2 regions of the Sphingomonas sp. GV3 genome follow, and region 1 is predicted to be linked to the other one. Evidence: predicted binding sites of a transcription regulator. Region 1 holds the regulator's gene; the other holds the start of a gene.

Region 1 (6,753 bases):
GTCCGCAACATGCTACGCGAAACCGGGGGCGGGCAGAACGATCCGATGCTGGTGTCGGATCGTCCCGAAGCGCAATGCACCCGCGACGCCTGCGCGATCGCGCTCGTCCGCGGCGGACGGCACTGGCGCCTTCTCGCAACGCGCAGCGCCTATCCCCTGCCATGGGAGATGCTGCGCCAGGCGTGTGCGCGTGCCGACATCGTCGTCAGCGACCGCCGTCTTCCCGCGCGGTGCCGTCCGCGCTGGCTGCGGCTCGACCTCGGCCTATTGCGGCGCACGGGCGGTGTTTCGATCGCGCTCGCGTCCCGGCGCGTCGTCACCGTCCGGACGCCCGAGGATGCCCATCCCTGGGTGACGCCGCCGCATGCGACGCCCACCGAGGCGATTCGGTATCGGGACGTCTCTGCGAATCCATGGACGCGCCGTACCCATGCTGCCAGCTTTGCGCGCAATCCGGGATCGCTCGGTCGCGGGTCCTGACGACGATCGATGCGCGGCCCGACCCGTATCGCGATCGAGAGCTGCAATGCGCAAATACGACCGTCGCGCCGGGCACGCCGCGAAACGGCCGCGGGCAGGCGCGCTCCGCGCTATTCCCGCCTTTGCGCACCCTGCGATCTGTCGCGAGGCCCGGCAAAGAGCGATACGGGACGAGCGCACCCCTAAGGCGCTGCGGACCGCCTTCCGCGGCCGCGAAGGAAGGAAGCGTCCGCGAGGCGTGCGTGCCGGCTCGCATCGACGCATGCGGTCGCGGCTTAAAGCGGCCGTCGCGATCCACGCAGATACGCAGACGCATCCGCTGCCCCGATGCCGAACCGTCCGTGGCGGCGAGCGTCTCCGTTCCGGCCCCGTACCGCGCCGTCAGTCGTAACGACGCAGGATACCGGACAGCTTGCCCTGTACGCGGACGATGTCGGGGCGATAGCGCTGCGGCTCATAGGCGCGATTGGCCGGGTCGAGCCGGATCATCGCGCCCTCGCGCCGGAAATATTTGAGCGTCGCTTCGCTGTCCTCGATCAGCGCGACGACGATCTCGCCGTCACGCGCGGTCTCGGTGCGCCGGATGAGCGCATAGTCGCCGTCGAGGATACCCGCCTCGACCATCGAGTCGCCCGAAACCTCGAGCGCATAATGCTCCCCCGATCCGAGCAGCGCCGCCGGGACGGCGAGCATCGAACTGCCCTCGAATGCCTCGATGGGGACACCCGCCGCGATGCGCCCATGCAGCGGGATCTCGACGACGTCGTTTGCGGGCGTGGTTGCGGGGCGGACATTGCCGCGCGCTGGTGCGGCCGCCGGCGCCGCTGCCGCGGCACTGGCCGCGGGCGACGTCTTCTCGGGACGTTCCGGCATCCGCAGCACTTCCAGCGCGCGCGCGCGGTTGGGCAATCGGCGGATGAAATTGCGTTCCTCCAGCGCGCTGATCAGCCGATGCACGCCGGATTTGGACTTGAGATCGAGCGCCTCCTTCATCTCCTCGAACGACGGGGAGATGCCGGTCTCTTCCAGTCGATCATTGATGAAGCAGACAAGCTCGTGCTGCTTGCGCGTGAGCATGGGCGGTCCTTCCCGTCAGAACAGACGCGGAACTTCTAGGGAACACTTTACTTGCCGTCAAGCGATCATCAGGACCTGCGCCGAGTCGCCGGCACGGGCTGGGGGCGCGCCGGCCGGACGGACGACGAGGCAATGCGACCGCGCCAGCGTGAGCAGCATCGAACTGTCCTGGATGGTCGACGCATAGGCCCGGCCGTCCCGAAGTTCCGCGCGCAGATAATCTGTCCGTGCGCCATTGGCCGGCAGATCCTCGCCGATCAACACGCTGGTGGCGCGGGGCAGGGGATCGGCGGCGCCGGCAAGGTGCGCGATCATCGGCCGGACGAACAGCATGGCGGTGACGAAGGCGGAGACGGGGTTGCCCGGCAAGCCGAGCAGCGCCGCCGCGCCGAGCCGGCCCGCCATCATCGGCTTGCCCGGGCGCAGCGCGATCCGCCAGAAGTCGATGCGGCCGCCCGCCGCCTCGATCGCGGGACGGACGAGATCGTGATCGCCGACCGACGCGCCGCCGGTCGTGACGAGCAGGTCGGTGTCGACCATGGAGAAGGCGTCGCGCAGTGTCGGCAGGTCGTCCGGGAGGATGCCGAGGTCCATCAGGTCGACCGGCAGATCCGCCAGCATCGCCGCCAGCATCGCGCGATTGGATTCGGGCAGCTCGCCCGGCGTCCGCTGCGTCCCGGGCGCGACCAGTTCGTCTCCGGTCGCGCAGATGGCGACGCGGACGCGGCGACGCACCGAAATCGCGCCGACGCCGCCTGTCGCGGCGACGGCGAGGCGGGCGGGCGTGATCCGCTCGCCGCCTGCGATCAATCGGTCGCCTTCGGTGAAATCCAGCCCGCGGCGGCGGACGTTGCGTCCGGCCCGGCCGGGCCCCTCGCCGACCAGGCGGATCGTCGCTCCGGCCGCCTCGACCTCTTCCTGCACCATCACGGTATCGGCGCCATCGGGTAGCGCGGCGCCGGTGAAGATACGGACCGTCTCTCCCACGCCGACGCGGCCGGCGAAGGGACGTCCGGCGGCGCTCTCGCCGATCATCGTCCAGGGCCCGGGCAAATCGGCGGCGCGGATCGCATAGCCGTCCATGGCGGACAGGTCGTGTGCGGGCTGCGTTCGCTGGGCCCTAACGTCTTCTGTCGCCCAGCGACCATGTGCGGCCATGAGCGGCACGGTCTCGATCGCAACCGGCGTCGCGAGCGCGAACAGCCGCGCCTGCGCCTCCGCGATCGGCAGCAGGCTCATGCCGCCTGCCAATCGCCCGACGCGCCACCGGACTTGGCGAGCAGGCGCAGGCCGCTGATCGTCATGGCCCGGTCGAGCGCCTTGGCCATGTCGTAGATCGTCAGCAAGGCGACGGACGCTGCAGTGAGCGCCTCCATCTCGACGCCGGTCTTGCCCTCCGTCGCCGCGGTCGCGGTGGCGACGATGCCGTCGGCCGCGATCGCCAGGTCGAGGGTGACGCGGGTCAGCGGCAACGGATGGCACAGGGGGATGAGGTCGGCGGTGCGCTTCGCCGCCATGATGCCGGCGATCCGTGCCACGGCGAGGACATCGCCCTTCTTCGTCGCACCGTCTCGGATGGCGGCAAGCGCATCGGCGGCGATCGCGATATGGCCGGTCGCGGTCGCTTCGCGCGTCGTCACCGCCTTGCCGGCGACGTCGACCATGCGGGCGGCGCCATCGGCGTCGATGTGCGTCAGGCCGCTCATCCGAGCAAGGCCCGGGTCGCGGCGGTGAGGTCGGGCTGGCGCATCAGCGACTCACCGATCAGGAAGCAATGCACGCCATGGTCCGCCAGCGCGTCGAGGTCGGCGCGTGCCGACAGGCCGCTTTCCGCGACGAAGGTGCACCCCGGCGGCGCCCTGTCGACAAGCTTGAACGTGCGGCGAAAATCGACGGTGAAGTCATGGAGGTTGCGGTTGTTGACGCCGATCAGCCGCGATTTCAGCCGCAGCGCGCGATCGAATTCGTGCGCATCGTGGACTTCGACCAGCACGTCCATGCCGCAGTCGAGGGCGCTCGCCTCGATCTCCGCCATCTGGCCGTCGTCGAGGGCGGAGACGATGATCAGGATCGCGTCGGCGCCGATCGCGCGCGATTCGGTCGCTTGCCACGGATCGACCATGAAATCCTTGCGGATCACCGGCAGGCTGCAGGCGGCGCGCGCGGCGATGAGGTCGTCGTCGCAGCCGCGGAACCATTGCTCGTCGGTCAGCACCGACAGGCAGGCGGCGCCGCCGGCCTCATAGGCGCGGGCGTGCGCCGGTGGGTCGAAGTCCTCGCGAATCAAACCCTTGGACGGGCTCGCTTTCTTGATTTCCGTGATCAGCGCATGGCCCTGCTTGGCGTCGAGCGCCGCGCGGAACCCGCGCGGGCGCGTCACGGATGCGATCCGGGCGTCCAGGTCGGCCAGGCTGGTCGTCGCCTTTCGGGCGGCGACCTCGGCGCGCTTGGTTTCGACGATGCGGGAGAGGATGGTGGTCATCGGTAGGCGATCCAGCGGTCGAGCAGCGCGCCGGCGCTGCCGTCATCGAGGGCGCGCGCGGCATCGCGCGCGCCCTCGATGAGGGAAGTGGCATGGCCCGCGACGACGAGCGCCGCCGCGGCGTTGAGTAGAACGGCATCGCGATAGGCGCCATCCTCACCGGCCAAGAGGTGCCGCAGGGCAGTGGCGTTATAGGCGGGATCCCCGCCACGCAGCGCGGCAAGCGGATGCCGGGCGAGACCCGCGTCCTCGGGCGCGATCCGCGCGGGCAGGGCGGCGGTGCCGACGCAGACGGCGATGCTGGGGCCGGCGGTGGAAAGCTCGTCCAGACCCTCTTCGCCCGCGATCACTGCCGCAGCCTCGGTTCCGAGCTGTGCCAGCGCCTCGGCATAGAGGCCGGTGTAGTCCGGGCGCGCGATGCCGAGCAGCTGACGCGAGACGCGCGCCGGATTGGCCAGCGGACCCATCAGGTTGAAGATCGTCCGCTTGCCGATGCGGCGACGGATCGGGGTGATGCGCTTCATCGCGGGATGATGGTTGGCGGCAAACAGGAAGGCGATGCCGAGGTCGGCCAGGCTGCCTTCGGCGGTCGCGCCCGCCACGTCGAGGTCGAGGCCGAGCGCCTCGAGCGTGTCGGCCGCGCCGGCCTTGGACGATGCGGCACGATTGCCGTGCTTCGCGACCGGTACGCCGCAGGCGGCGACGACGAGCGCGACCGCTGTCGAGACATTCAGCGTGTGGTGGCCGTCGCCGCCCGTGCCGCAGACGTCGATCGCGCCCGGCGGGGCCCCGATGGGCACCATGCGTTCGCGCAGGCTGCGCGCCGCCTCGGCGATCTCGAGGCTGGTCTCCTCGCGATCGGACAGTGCGAGCAGGAAGGCGCCAATATCCTCTTCGGAGGCTCGGGCGTCGAGAATGTCCGCGAACGCCTGGCGCGCGCTTTCGCGCGACAGAGGCGTCGACGGATCGGGCAGCAGGGAATGGCTGGTCACGCGGCGATCGCCCGCGTCGCGATGCCCGCGGCCTTCAGGAAGTTGGCGAGCATGGCATGGCCGTGTTCGGTGGCGATGCTCTCGGGATGGAATTGCACCCCGTGGATCGGCAGGCTTTCGTGGCGGAAGCCCATGACGTTGCCGTCGTTGGCGCGCGCGTTGACGACCAGCGGCGCCGGAACGTCGTTGACGATCAGGCTATGGTAACGCGTCGCGGTGAAAGGCGAGGGCAGGCCCTCGAACAGCCCGGTGCCGTCGTGCAGGACGGGCGAGGTCTTGCCGTGCATCAGGCCGCCCCTCTCGACCCGCCCGCCGAAATACTGACCGATCGCCTGATGCCCCAGGCAGACCCCGAGCAGCGGCCGACCGGCTTCGGCACAGGCGCCGACCAGGTCCAGGCTGACGCCAGCCTCGTTGGGCGTGCAGGGGCCCGGCGAGATCAGGAACGCCTCCGCACCCGACGACAGCGCCTGCCCCGGCGAGATCGCGTCGTTGCGGACCACCTCCACCTTCGTGCCCAATTCCATCAGATAATGGACGAGGTTCCAGGTGAAGCTGTCATAATTGTCGATGACGAGGATCATCGCTGCGCCATAGCGCAACGGCTAGGCCACGCAACGGCTGTTGCCCGCGAGTCATCTTCCGGCAATGTGGCCCCGGCAATGCAGGTTCGGGCACCATGGGCCGGCAACGAGCATGGCGTATCGCGGACGATGCGATATGGAGCCCGAACCGTGCTCGATCGTTGATTGGCGCAGAAGGAGACGTTGTGATGTTTCGCCCCCTGATCGTTGCCGCGCTGATCGGCCTCCCCGCTGTCGCTTCGGCGCAGACTGCAGAATCGGCCGGATCGGCGGAACAGGCGGCGAGCGGCCAGCCGCCCCAACGCGTGCGCAGCGTCACGCTCAACCGGGGCGAGAAATGCCCGCAGAGCAGCAGCAACGAGATCGTCGTCTGCTCGACGCTCGATCAGCCCTATCGCATTCCCAAGCAGTTCCGCGACAGCGGACCCATCCCGGCGCAGAACCAGAGCTGGGTCAACCGCACGGCGACGATGGATCAGGTCGGCCGCGTCGCAGGGGGGCTGCCCGACACCTGTTCGCCGGTGGGCACCGGCGGACAGAGCGGATGTGCGCTGGCGGCAAACCGTCAGTGGGCGGCCGAGGAACGGGCCAAGCGTGCCGCGGCCGAACAGGTGCCCTGACGGGCTACTGGCCGAATCCGGCCTCCGCGGCACGGGCGACCGCGTCGCGAGCCGCGGCGAGGATGGCACCGGCCTTCGCTTCGCATTCCCGCTGCTCATAGGCCGGCACGCTGTCGGCGACCACGCCGGCGCCGGCCTGCGCATGGATCATGCCGTCCTTCACGATCGCCGTACGCAGCACGATGCACGAATCCATCGATCCGTCCGGCGAGAAATAGCCGACGCCGCCGGCATAGGCGCCGCGCCGCTCCGGTTCGAGTTCCGCGATGATCTGGCAGGCGCGCACCTTCGGCGCGCCGGAGACGGTACCGGCCGGGAAGCCCGCGAACAGTGCATCGATTGCGTCACGGTCGGGATGCAGCGTACCGACGACGTTCGATACGATGTGCATGACGTGGCTATAGAATTCGATCCCGTAGCTCGCCGTGACCCTGACCGATCCCGGTGCCGCGGCACGACCGACATCGTTGCGACCGAGGTCGAGCAGCATTAGATGCTCTGCCCGCTCCTTGGGATCC
Region 2 (6,753 bases), 2.0 Mb from region 1:
CGCCGATGCCGCGACGGGCGCGCACAGCCCGGCGCTGGTCAGCCAGAACAGGATCGGCGCGGTGATCGCCGCCAAGCCGACGGAACGGCGCGCGATGCTGGAGGAAGCGGCCGGCATCGCCGGACTGCACGTGCGACGCCGCGATGCCGAGGCGAGATTGCGGGCGACCGAGGCGAACCTCGCGCGGCTGGACGAACTGATCGCCGACCAGGATGTCCGTGCGGTGGCGCTGCGCCGGCAGGCGCGACAGGCGGAGCGGTACCGCACGCTCTCCGAACAGATCCGCGTCGCCGAAGCGCGGATGATCTTCGCGCGCTGGCGAGAGGCGGTGGCGGCAGCGGACGCGGCCCGCGCGGACGCGACGGCGGCGGAGGCGCGGGTGACGGCGGCGGGCGAGGCGGAACAGGCCGCCGCCGCGGCACAGCATGCGGCGGTGGCGGCACTAACCGATGCGCGCGGCGCGGCACTGGCCGCACGCGAGGCGGCGAGCGAGGCGGGACACCGGCTGGCGGCGCTGAAGACGGAGCGGGATGCGGCGGCGCGGCGGGTGGCCGATCTCGCCGACCAGCGGCGGCGGATCGCCGAGGACCGCGCCCGGGAGGGCACGCTGGCGGCCGACGCGGCCGACGCGCTGGCGCGTCTCGCGGACGAGGCAAAGGCGCTCGACCGCGCGCTCGCGGCCTCCGCCGCCGGCGTCCCGGCGCTCGACGCCGCGCTGGCGCAGGCGGAACGGCAGGCGCGCGACGCGGAGGTGGCGCTGGCGCAGGGCCTGGCGGCGCAGGCGCGCGAGGCGGCGGAGGTTCGCGTCGCAGAGGCGGCCTTGGCGGCGGCGGCAGCGCGCCAGTCGCGCGCGGCACAGGCGGCGGCGGAGGTCGCCGCGCAGATGACCGCGCTGGGGGCGGATGCCCCGCTTGCCGCCGCGCGCGATGCCGCGGCCGCCCTACGTCACGCCGCTGCCTCCGACGCCGAAGCGGCGCGTGCCGGCCTGGCGGCGGCGGAAAACGAGGAGCGCGAGGCTGCCGGCGCCCGCGACGCTGCCGAGGCGGCGAGAGCCGCCGCGCGCGCCGAACTCGCGGCGATCGATAGCGAGGCGGCGGCGCTGACCCGGGCGACGCAGCGCACTGGCCGCGATCGGCTGCTCGACCATGTCCGGCCCGCGGCGGGCTATGAGCGCGCCCTGGCGGCGGCGCTGGGCGACGATCTGGAGGCGGGGCTGTCGGCCTGGCCGGGCGCTGCGCCGCTGCCGGACGATCCGGCACCGCCCGGTGATGCCGAGCCGCTGACAACGCATGTCGCCGGCCCGGCGACGCTGGCGCGGCGGCTGGGGCAGCTGTTCGTCGTCGCGGCGGACGACGGCCGCCCCCTCGCGGTCGGTCAGCGACTGGTGACGCGGGACGGCCGGCTGCGGCGGTGGGATGGCTTCGTCGCCGATGGAACGGGCGCGGCGGCGGCGGAGCGGCTGGTACGGCTCAATCGGTTGGCGGCTCTGGCGGAGGCTCGTCCTGCGGCGCTGGACGCGGCGGAACGCGCCGATGCCGCCCGTGCGACCGTGGAGGTGCGGATCGCCGCGGCCCGCCGCGCCGCGCAGGCGGCGCGTGGCGCGATCGCGGCAGCGGACGCCACACTGCGCGAGGCGACCCGCGACGAGGATCGCGCCGTGGCCGCGCTGGAGCGGCTGGGGGTGCAACGGGCCGATCTGGTCGTGCGCGAAGCGAGGGTCGGAGCCGAAGCCGCCGAGGCCGCCGACGAGCTGGCGGCGGCGCAGGCGGCACGCGCCGCACTCCCCGATGGCGGCGACAGCGCCGCAACGGTCGCCGCGCTGAGCCGCGACGCGGAGGATCGCCGCACCGACGTCGCGGCGGCGCGCGCGGCCCGGGCCACCGCCGAGCGGACCGCCCAGGCCCAGCGGGAGCGACTGGCGGCGGCCCAGGCCGAGAGCCGCGGCTGGCGGGCCCGCGCGGGCGAGGCCGCACGGCGGATCGCCGAGATGGACAAGCGTGCCGCCGCGCTCGCCGAAGAGGCGACGGCGATCGATACGCGACCGGTCGTCCTCGACGCGGCCATTGCCGAGGAATCGGCAGCGCATGCCCTGGCGCGCGACGAAGCGACCCGCCTGGCGACGGCGGAGGCCGCCACGGAACAGGCGGTACGGCGCACCGAGGAGGCGCATCGCATGGCGAACGCGACACTGGCGGAGGCGCGCGAGGGGCGGGCGGGTGCCGCGGCCCGGTTAGAGAATCAGGAGCTGCGCCGGGTCGAGATGGGGCGACTGTCCGGCGAGCGCTTCTCCTGCCCGGCACCGGTGCTGCCCGAACGCCTCGGCTTCGCGAGCGACAGCATCCGGGCGCCGGCTGCGGAAAGCGCGCTGCACGAGAAACTGGTGCTCGACCGCGAGCGGATCGGTCCCGTCAATCTGGTCGCCGAACGCGAGCTGGCGGAGCTGGAGGCCACGGGCCGCAGCACTGCGGCCGAGCGCGAGGAGCTTGGACAGGCGGTCCATCGGCTGCGGGGTTCCATCGGCACGCTCAATCGCGAGGGACGACAGCGGCTGCTCGCGGCGTTCGAGGCGGTGGACGCGCATTTCCGCCGGCTGTTCACCACGCTGTTCGATGGCGGGCAGGCGCATCTCGCGCTCGTCGAATCGGACGATCCGCTGGAGGCCGGGCTGGAGATCATGGCCCAGCCGCCCGGCAAGCGGCTGCAATCGCTAACGCTGCTGTCGGGCGGCGAGCAGGCGTTGACTGCGGTGGCACTGATCTTCGCGCTGTTCCTGACCAATCCCGCGCCGATCTGCGTCCTCGACGAGGTCGACGCGCCGCTCGACGACGCCAATATCGAACGGTTCTGCAACCTGCTCGACCGGATGAGCCGCGAGACGCAGACGCGCTATCTCATCGTTACGCACAACGCCGTGACGATGAGCCGCATGCACCGCCTGTTCGGCGTGACGATGGTCGAACGCGGCGTGAGCCGGCTCGTCTCGGTCGACCTGGGCGGCGCGGCGACCCTGCTGGCGGCGGAATAGGCGAAGGCGGCCGGGTCATCGGCCGTGGCTTCACGCCTGATCCTCGTCGCGCAGCGTGCGGCCGGCCAGCGTGATTTCGGCGACGAAACACGCCAGGCCCAGGACGGCGCAGAGCAGGCCGCCGCCGAAGAACACGAACAGGAAGGCGGCATGCCCCGAATCGCGCAGAACGCCGAAGAACAGGGTGATGGCGGAGCAGCACGTCATCGCGCCCGCCGCCGCCGCGAGCGTGACCGCGATGTCGAGGATGCGCGACCGCTTCCGTAGGCGGGCCATCTCGTGCTGATTGACGCGCGGCTCTTTCCTCAGCGCATGGATACGGTCGCTGATCCGCCCGAGCCGTGTCGCAAACACGTTGAGCAGCGAAGCCACCGCGGTCAGTAGGAAGATGGGCGTCAGCGCCAGCTGGATGACATGCGCCGCGGCGCTGAGAGGTTCGTGCATGCGTGTCGTCTTACCCTTCGCCGCGCAGATCGACGCAGACCGGCGAAGGTTCCCTGGCAACCGCTGCGTCGCGTCGCGGCGGCCGGCGTCCCGGCGGCCGCGACGTCGCCATCAATGGCGGCTGCGTACCAGCCGCGCAAGCGCCTGACCCACGTAGAGCAGGCAGAGTTCCTGATGCACCACCGCCGCGGCGGGATGGGTGGCCTGGATCGAACGCACCGCTTCCTGGCGGGAGCGTTCGAGGAGGTAGGTCGTATCGGGCATGAGCATACTCCCTTTCGTCCCCTGCCCTGCCCTTATCCACCCGCCACCTTGCACCAGGATGACTGGCGGCGCGGCGAATGCGTCCCTTGCGACATGCGGCTCGAGAACGTAAATAGAACACATGGCGCAGCTCGATACCCGCGAGAAGCTGGCGATCCTGGCGGACGCGGCGAAATACGATGCCTCCTGTGCATCGTCCGGCACCGCCAAGCGCGACAGCCGCGACGGCAAGGGGATCGGCTCGACCGAGGGCATGGGCATCTGCCACGCCTATGCTCCCGACGGTCGCTGCATCAGCCTGCTCAAGATCCTGCTGACCAACAGCTGCATCTTCGACTGCCATTATTGCATCAACCGAAAGTCGTCGAACGTGCGCCGCGCGCGCTTCACGGCGCAGGAGGTCGTGAACCTCACGCTGTCCTTCTACCGGCGCAACTATATCGAGGGGCTTTTCCTGTCCTCGGGGATCATCCGGTCGTCCGACTATACGATGGAGCAGCTTGTCGAAGTGGCGCGCAGCCTACGCGAGGACCATCAGTTCCGCGGCTACATCCACCTCAAGACGATCCCGGACGCGGATCCGGAACTGGTGCATCAGGCGGGTCTCTATGCCGATCGCGTGTCGATCAACGTCGAGCTGCCCACCGCGGGCGGGCTGAAGCGGCTGGCGCCCGAAAAGGACGGCGCGCGGATCGAGGGCGCGATGCGCGACGTGAAGGGCGCGATCCTGGATTCGGGCGACGCGCGCAAGAAGTACAAGTCCGCGCCCCGCTTCGCTCCCGCCGGCCAGTCGACCCAGATGATCGTCGGCGCGGATGCCGCGACCGATGGCGACATCGTCACGCGCGCTTCGTCGCTGTACGATCGGTTCGGCCTGCGCCGCGTCTATTATTCCGCGTTCAGCCCGATACCCGATGCCAGCGCCGTGCTGCCGCTGCAGCGCCCGCCGCTGATGCGCGAGCACCGTCTGTACCAGTCCGACTGGCTGATGCGCTTCTACGATTATGCGCCGCACGAGGTCGTGGCGGCGGCGGACGAGGGCACGGGCATGCTGCCGCTCGACATCGATCCGAAGCTGGCTTGGGCGCTCAAGTTCCGGGACCGCTTTCCGGTCGACGTCAACCGAAGCCCGCGCGAGATGCTGCTGCGCGTACCGGGGCTCGGCGTGAAGGCGGTCGACCGCATTCTCGCCAGTCGCCGCTGGCGGCGTCTGCGTCTGGACGATGTCGCACGACTGACGGTGTCGGTGGCGAAGGTCCGTCCGTTCATCATCGCCGAGGATTGGCGCCCGGTGATCCTCGCCGACCGAGCGGACCTACGCCCGATGGTCGCGCCGAAGCGCGAACAGCTGGAACTGTTCGCCGCCTGACCGGGTGCGTCGCGCCGGGTGAGAGTGATTCGCGGGTGAAACAGCTGGGCGGCTCGCCGGTTGAGCGGCGCGAAGGAGACACACGATGGCGACCGCCCAGATCTACGCCGACCTCAAGCGCGACCATGACAAACAGCGCGAGATGCTGAAGCAGCTCGGCGACCTGAAGGGCGACACGGCCAAGCGCCAGAAGCTGTTCGAGGCCTTCCGCCTGGAACTGCAGAGCCATGCCGCCGCCGAGGAGGAATCGCTGTACGCCGAGATGCTGGGCAAGCCCGACCTGCGCGACGACGCCCGCCACTCGGTCGCCGAGCACAAGGAGGTCGACGATTTGCTGGGCGAGATGGCGGACCTCGATTTCGGGTCGGACGAATGGGAGTCGAAGTTCTTCCACATGCGCCACCGCTACGAACATCATATCGACGAGGAAGAGGAAGAGATGTTCCCGGCCGCCGAGAAGGGGCTCGACGACGCGACGGAGGAGCGGCTCGCCGACATCTATGAGGAGCGCAAGCCCGAGGAGCTGAAGCTCGCCAAGGCGAATCCGCCGGGCGGCGACGACCGCGACTGATCGCCTTGCGGATCGTCACGCTTCCCGCACCCGACGATTTCGAGGCATGGCGCGACGCCGCGCGCGCGCTGGCCGCGGCGGAGGTGCCCCCCGGTGACGTGGTCTGGCAGGTCGGCGACACGCCCGCCGATCTGTTTGCCGTCGCCGCGGACGGGCAAGCGGCGGCGGAGACCGGACCAGGCGCGACATTCTCCGTACCGCGCGGCTTCGTCGATCTCGCGCGCAGCGTCGTCCTCGCCGACGACCCCGAGCGGTTCGCGCTGCTCTATGCCCTGCTGGTGCGGCTGCGGCGCCAATCGGGGATTCTCGCCGACCAGGCGGACCCGCTGGTGCGCCGGCTGGAGGGCTTGGCCAAGGCGGTCCGCCGCGACATTCACAAGATGCGCGCCTTCCTCCGCTTCCGCGAGGTGGCGACGGACGAGGACGACAGCTGCTATGTCGCCTGGTTCGAGCCGGACCATCATATCGTCCGCGCGAACGCGGCCTTCTTCGTCAACCGCTTCGCGTCGATGCGCTGGTCGATCCTGACGCCGGAGGTCTCGTTGCACTGGGACGGCAAGGCGCTGAGCGAGGGCCCCGGCGCGAGCCGCACGGATGCGCCCGAGGGCGATCCGGTCGAGGAGGTGTGGAAGACCTATTATGCCAGCATCTTCAACCCCGCCCGCCTGAAAGTGGGCGCGATGCTGAAGGAGATGCCGCGCAAATACTGGAAAAACATGCCGGAAACCGCGTTGGTCGGCGAACTGATCGCAGGCGCGCAAGCGAGGGAGAGCGGCATGATCGAACAGGCGCGCGCCGTGTCGGGCGACAACAGCGTGGCGGCGTGGCAGGCGCTGCGCGAAGAGGCGATGGGTTGCACGCGGTGCCCGCTCTACAAGCCGGCGACGCAGACGGTGTTCGGCGAGGGCCCGGTCGACGCGGCGATGATGGTCGTCGGCGAGCAGCCGGGCGACCAGGAGGATCTGGCGGGGCGGCCGTTCGTCGGCCCGGCTGGCCAGGTGTTCAATCGTGCGATCGCCGCGGCGGAGATCGATCGCGCGCGGCTCTACGTCACCAATGCGGTCAAGCATTTCAAATACG

Evidence for each region. Region 1 encodes LexA, which represses DNA repair genes until DNA is damaged. Its sites were predicted from a motif close to GTTCCNCNCTTGTTCT; they were not measured.
Region 2: the regulator LexA is predicted to act here: its motif matches at 3,837-3,852, upstream of RF701_RS14055 (putative DNA modification/repair radical SAM protein).

The regions. Positions count from the first base shown of each region.
Region 1 is NZ_JARWLE010000001.1:977,642-984,394, reverse strand. It holds gene RF701_RS04485 (ComEC/Rec2 family competence protein) at 1-480, shown strand, start outside; gene lexA (transcriptional repressor LexA) at 862-1,557, opposite strand; gene glp (gephyrin-like molybdotransferase Glp) at 1,615-2,796, opposite strand; gene moaC (cyclic pyranopterin monophosphate synthase MoaC) at 2,793-3,263, opposite strand; gene trpC (indole-3-glycerol phosphate synthase TrpC) at 3,260-4,039, opposite strand; gene trpD (anthranilate phosphoribosyltransferase) at 4,036-5,031, opposite strand; gene RF701_RS04455 (aminodeoxychorismate/anthranilate synthase component II) at 5,028-5,615, opposite strand; gene RF701_RS04450 (hypothetical protein) at 5,804-6,235, shown strand; gene RF701_RS04445 (chorismate-binding protein) at 6,240-6,753, opposite strand, start outside.
Region 2 is NZ_JARWLE010000001.1:2,979,984-2,986,736, reverse strand. It holds gene RF701_RS14070 (AAA family ATPase) at 1-3,025, shown strand, start outside; gene RF701_RS14065 (DUF2721 domain-containing protein) at 3,056-3,469, opposite strand; gene RF701_RS14060 (hypothetical protein) at 3,581-3,733, opposite strand; gene RF701_RS14055 (putative DNA modification/repair radical SAM protein) at 3,855-5,102, shown strand; gene RF701_RS14050 (hemerythrin domain-containing protein) at 5,188-5,673, shown strand; gene RF701_RS14045 (UdgX family uracil-DNA binding protein) at 5,679-6,753, shown strand, end outside.